Regions from separate parts of the Erwinia persicina genome, predicted to be linked through region 1. Evidence: predicted binding sites of a transcription regulator. Region 1 holds the regulator's gene; the other holds the start of a gene.

What was found. The regulator CRP, encoded in region 1, controls carbon source genes, mostly activating them, when cyclic AMP is high. The targets are predictions, from matches to a motif close to ATGTGANNNNNNTCACAT.
Region 2: the regulator CRP is predicted to act here: its motif matches at 1,181-1,198, upstream of glpT (glycerol-3-phosphate transporter).

Annotation. Positions count from the first base shown of each region.
Region 1 is NZ_CP082141.1:360,284-363,450, reverse strand. It holds gene K6L24_RS01555 (amidohydrolase) at 1-727, opposite strand, end outside; gene K6L24_RS01550 (OsmC family protein) at 975-1,382, opposite strand; gene crp (cAMP-activated global transcriptional regulator CRP) at 1,750-2,382, shown strand; gene K6L24_RS01540 (YccS/YhfK family putative transporter) at 2,440-3,167, shown strand, end outside.
Region 2 is NZ_CP082141.1:4,398,582-4,401,748, forward strand. It holds gene metR (HTH-type transcriptional regulator MetR) at 1-448, shown strand, start outside; gene K6L24_RS20295 (YehS family protein) at 581-1,054, shown strand; gene glpT (glycerol-3-phosphate transporter) at 1,420-2,766, shown strand; gene glpQ (glycerophosphodiester phosphodiesterase) at 2,782-3,167, shown strand, end outside.

The sequences.
Region 1 (3,167 bases):
CCCCGCACTGGAAGCTGGCCACCGTCAGTACCGCGCCATCGTTCGCGTCCAGCCGGCGTGATACGATTTGCTGCAACGCCCCGACCACACTCGCGCCCAACACCAGCGGGTCCGTACTCTGCTGCGGCATCGCCGCATGCGCCCCCTTTCCCTGTAACACCAGGTCAAAATTGTCACAGGCGGCACTGAAGACGCCCTCTTTCACCGCCACCGTCCCCGTTGGCAGGGTGGGAAACACGTGTAAACCATAAATCTGTGATACTCCGTCCAGCACGCCGAGCTTTACCAGCTCACTGGCCCCCCCCGGTGGCACTTCTTCCGCATGCTGAAAGATGAATCGCACCTTCCCTGCCATCTGCGCCTGCTGCTGGCATAACACCCAGGCAGCCCCCATCAGCATCGCCGTATGCGCATCGTGCCCGCAGGCATGCATCACGCCGCGATGACGCGAGGTAAACGGCTCCTGATTCAGCTCTTCAATGGGCAGGGCATCCATATCGGCCCGCAGAGCAATGCATTCCCCGCTGTGTGGGCCTGAAAGTTCAGCCAGCACACTGTTGGGGGTGGGCCGGCTGATAGCCAGAGGACCAAACTTTTCCAGTTCAGCAGCGACATAGTCGGCCGTGCCCTGTTCATGAAAAGAGAGTTCCGGGTGGGCGTGGATATGACGCCGCCAATGCAACACTTTTGCGGTGACATCCTGAATTAACGTCTTGGTATTCATCATCACTCCGTGATTAGTTGAAACGATAGAACGACAGGCCGGAGTATTCAGACCTTCGGTCACTGCGCCGGTAAATCAGCGTGAAGGACAGTAAACAGGATGAAATATACTGCGCTCACCTCACCAGACTGTGGCGTGAAATGCGCGTGATGACGTGCTCAGCATGATGTGCCGCTGGCGAAGATGGCGGGAGGAAAAGAGTGACGCGAGGGAACTGTACGCCCCTCGCGCAGACATCAGTCACATGCTGTCAGGCGAGGTCAATGACCTCGTAGCTGTGACTCATTTTGACACCCTGCCCCAACATAATGGCCACCGAACAGTATTTCTCTGCGGAAAGGTCGACGGCGCGTGAGACGGCTTTATCACCCAGCGCTTTGCCGCTGACAATAAAATGCAGATTAATGTGCGTGAAGATTCGCGGAGCATCTTCACGGCGCTCCGACGTGAGCTTCACTTCGCAATCAGCCACGTCATGACGGCCTTTTTGTAAAATAGAAACCACATCAATGGCGCTACAGCCTCCGGCGGCCATCAGCACCATCTCCATCGGGCTGGGTGCTTTATCCCCGGAGTTACCGTCCATCAACACCTGATGACCCGATGAGGATTCTCCCAAAAATGTCAGCCCTTCAACCCATTTAACACGTGCCTGCATAACAAAATCCTCGATTTCATTCAGTTACCGCAGAGTACGCTGTGTCAATAAAAACGGCAACGCTGCCTTTTTCCAACTATGCTGAAGCGAGACAACAGAAGACAGCCTTGTAAAGCTGTGCTACAAACAAAGCTGCAATTATTTACTGGCAAGACAATGCACAGTAAAACGGGACGACAGCACGAGCCATGCTCTTAACAGAGGCCCGTATAATTCCTATGGGAACGCTTGAATATTTCAACGCCTGACAGGGACTCATCCCCTGATATCCTAAAATATTTCGCGCGGCAGGTTAGCGGTAACGCACTTCTCCCCCGCAGAATAGAGGGTATATTTAGGCACGATTACAAACAGAGGATAACAGCGAATGGTTCTCGGCAAACCGCAAACAGACCCTACACTCGAATGGTTCCTGTCACATTGCCATATTCACAAATATCCATCCAAAAGCACGCTGATACATCAGGGTGAAAAGGCGGAAACCCTCTATTACATCGTTAAAGGTTCTGTAGCGGTGTTAATCAAGGATGAAGAAGGCAAAGAGATGATCCTCTCTTACCTCAACCAGGGCGACTTTATTGGCGAACTGGGCCTCTTTGAAGAAGGTCAGGAACGCAGTGCATGGGTACGTGCGAAAACAGCCTGTGAAGTGGCTGAAATCTCTTACAAAAAATTCCGTCAGCTGATTCAGGTGAATCCTGACATTCTGATGCGTCTCTCTTCACAGATGGCGAGTCGACTGCAGGTTACGTCAGAGAAAGTGGGTAATTTAGCTTTCCTGGATGTCACCGGACGCATTGCCCAGACGTTACTGAATCTGGCCAAACAGCCCGATGCCATGACGCACCCGGACGGCATGCAAATTAAAATCACCCGTCAGGAGATCGGCCAGATTGTCGGCTGCTCCCGTGAAACCGTAGGCCGTATTCTGAAAATGCTGGAAGATCAGAACCTGATCTCGGCACATGGTAAAACCATCGTTGTATACGGCACACGTTAACCGGCTCTGAACCCACGGCGCGACGCCCTGTCGCGCCGTTTTTATTTGGTGTGGCTCATGTGGCGGAGAATTATCTATCACCCGGAAGTTAACTATGCGCTCAGACAAACGCTGGTGCTGTGTTTACCCGTGGCGATCGGCTGGATGCTGGGCAACCTGCAAAACGGACTGCTTTTCTCCTTAGTGCCCGCCTGCTGTAATAACGCCGGTCTGGATACCCCCCACAAACGCTTCTTTAAACGCCTCATCGTCGGCGGGTGTCTGTTCGCCTCCAGCAGCTTCCTGATCCAGTACGCCGGGTTAGAGGGCGTGCCGTTGCCGGTTATTCTGCTGATCATGGCCTTAGTGCTGGGCGTCACGGGTGAGATTAGCCCCCTTCATGGCCGCCTGCTGCCGGCTTCGTTAATAGCCGCCATCTTCACGCTCAGCCTGGCGGGGCGGATGCCGTTGTGGCAACCGCCGCTGTTATATATTTTGGGGACCGTCTGGTACGGGGCATTTAACTGGTTCTGGTTCTGGCTGTGGAAAGAGCAGCCGATGCGTGAAACCCTCAGCCTGCTGTATCGCGAACTGGCTGACTACTGTGAAGCTAAATACACTCTGCTGACCCGACTTACCGATCCACAGACTGCCCTGCCCCCACTGCTGGCGCGCCAGCAGAAAGCCGTCGATCTGATTAACACCTGCTATCAGCAGATGCATATGTTGTCCGCCAATCGGGACAGCCACTACCAGCGTCTGACACGTGCATTCCAGGTGGCGCTTGATCTGCAGGAACATATTGC
Region 2 (3,167 bases), 630 kb from region 1:
CCTGGTGCTGGCACCTGACCATCCCCTGGCACAGAAAGTCCATATTTCCCCCGAGGATCTGGCCCGTGAAGTGTTGCTAATCTATCCGGTACAGCGACAGCGTCTGGATATCTGGCGGCATTTTCTGCAGCCCGCTGGCGTCAGCCCGACGCTAAAAAGCGTGGATAATACGCTGCTGCTGATCCAGATGGTTTCAGCGCAGATGGGCATTGCCGCGCTGCCACACTGGGTGGTGGAGAGTTTCGAGCATCAGGGACTGGTGGTCACCAAAGCCTTAGGGGAAGGACTCTGGAGCCGACTGTACGCTGCAGTACGCGACGGCGAACAGCGCCAGCCGGTCGTGGAGGCCTTTATTCGTTCTGCCCGTCAGCACGCCTGCGATCATTTACCACGGGTGCGCGATGCCTCGCGTCCGGGTATTCCCCACCCGTACGTCAGCCCTTCGTAAGGCTTTGGCCGTCGGCGAAACGCTGGTGGAGAGGAGCGCCTCAGGTCAGCGCAATCCGCTAACGCAGATGCAGCCTGAGGTATGACGGGTTATACTGCGCGCACTGCAATTGTTTCACTACAGAGAGACCCTATGACCAATAACGATGTCCTGCGCAGCGTGCGTTACATGCTGAATCTGAGCGATGCTAAAGTGGTAAGCATTCTGGCGCTGGCAGAGAGCGAAGTGACCGAAGCCGAAGTACACAGCTTCCTGAAAAAAGAGGATGAAGCCGGCTTCCGCCCCTGCCCCGATGTCATCATGGGTTACTTTCTCAATGGCCTGATTTTTGAGCGTCGCGGTAAAAGCGAAGATGCCCCCGCCCCTTCCATTGAACGTAAAATGACCAACAACATTCTGATGAAGAAGCTGCGTGTGGCCTTTGACCTGAAAACCACTGATATTCTGGAACTGCTGAAAAGTGCTGATTTTGCGGTAGGACAGTCAGAGATTGGTGCTATCTTCCGTAAACCTGGGCATAAAAATTACCGCGAGTGTGGCGACCAGATCCTGCGTAATTTCCTCAAGGGCCTGACCATGAAAATCCGTCCGGCCAAAAAAGCATAACGTCTCCATGGCAGATTAACGTCACCTGATGGCGTTAATCTTTGCACTCACCATCAGTCCTGCCATCTTCCTTTTAGAACATTTTCACTCACCAAACGAAACCCCACTCACGGCATGGAATTACTTTTGTGACTATAATCACATTTTATAGTTTCATGGTGAAAATAAATCACCAATTTGTGATGTAGATATAGCCATTCCGTCATAAAACTGTAACATTTGCGCCTTTCTTCACAGTCAGCTTTTCTGATAACGACTACGCTATGCGCGAAATAGAACATTTACCCCTGATGACTCGGGTTAATGTTTCCTTTATCTGCGCATTCGAAGCCGGATAACAGACTTTCGAGCCATGGGAGGCCAAAATGTTAAGTTTTTTCAAACCCGCTGCACATCAGCCCCGCGTTGATGACAGCCGCGTTGATCCGTTATACCGCAAGCTACGCTGGCAGATATTTCTGGGGATATTCTTCGGTTACGCTGCCTATTATCTGGTGCGTAAAAACTTCGCCCTGGCGATGCCCTACCTGGTAGAACAGGGCTTCTCACGCGGCGATCTGGGCTTTGCGCTGTCCGGTATCTCTATCGCCTACGGTTTTTCAAAATTCATCATGGGTTCGGTGTCTGATCGCTCCAACCCCCGCGTTTTCCTGCCTGCCGGTCTGATCCTGGCTGCTGCTGTGATGCTGTTTATGGGCTTCGTTCCCTGGGCCACGTCCAGCATTATGGTGATGTTTGTTCTGTTATTCCTCTGCGGATGGTTCCAGGGGATGGGCTGGCCGCCGTGCGGTCGTACCATGGTGCACTGGTGGTCACAGAAAGAGCGCGGCGGCATCGTTTCCGTCTGGAACTGTGCGCATAACGTCGGTGGCGGCATCCCCCCTCTGCTTTTCCTGCTGGGTATGGCCTGGTTTAACGACTGGAAAGCCGCGCTGTATATGCCTGCCTTCGGGGCCATTCTCATCGCGCTTATTGCCTTTGCGCTGATGCGCGATACGCCGCAATCCTGTGGCCTGCCGCCGATTGAAGAGTACAAAAATGACTTCCCGCCTGACTACGACGAAAAACATGAAGACGAGCTGACCGCAAAGCAGATCTTTATGCAGTACATTCTGCCGAACAAGCTGCTGTGGTATATCGCTCTGGCCAACGTGTTTGTTTATCTGCTGCGCTACGGCATTCTCGACTGGTCACCGACCTACCTGAAAGAAGTGAAACACTTTACGCTGGATAAATCCTCGTGGGCTTACTTCTTCTACGAATACGCAGGTATTCCCGGCACGCTGCTGTGTGGCTGGATGTCCGACAAGGTCTTCAAAGGCAACCGTGGTGCCACCGGCGTATTCTTTATGGTGCTGGTGACCATCGCCACTGTCGTGTACTGGATGAACCCGGCAGGTAACCCTGGCGTGGATATGGCCTGTATGATGGTGATTGGCTTCCTGATCTATGGTCCGGTAATGCTGATTGGCCTGCATGCCCTTGAGCTGGCACCGAAAAAAGCAGCGGGAACCGCCGCCGGCTTTACCGGTCTGTTTGGCTACCTGGGAGGCTCCGTTGCCGCCAGCGCTATCGTCGGTTACACCGTCGATTACTTCGGCTGGGACGGCGGCTTTATCATCATGATCGGCGGCTGTGTGCTGGCAGTGATCCTGCTGGCGATGACCATGATGAGCGAGAAAAAACACAAACAGCGACTGACCTCACTCTGATCGGGACGGGTAATTATGTTGAAAAACGTTATCGCAACCGTGTTACTGACCACCTCACTCGCGGCGACAGCCGCGAGTACCTCACCGCTGGTGATTGCCCATCGCGGTGCCAGTGGCTACCTGCCTGAGCACAGCCTGCCGGCGAAAGCGATGGCTTACGCGCAGGGGGCTGATTACCTTGAGCAGGATTTGGTGATGACCAAAGACGATCGTCTGGTGGTGCTGCATGACCACTATCTCGATCGCGTGACCGACGTTGCCAGCCGCTTCCCGCACCGTGCGCGGGCCGACGGGCGTTATTACGCCATTGATTTTACCCTTGCCGAGATAAAAAGCCTGGCCTTCACTGAAGGCTTCAGCCTGGAACAGGGTAAAAAAGTCCAGACCTTCCCGGGGCGTTT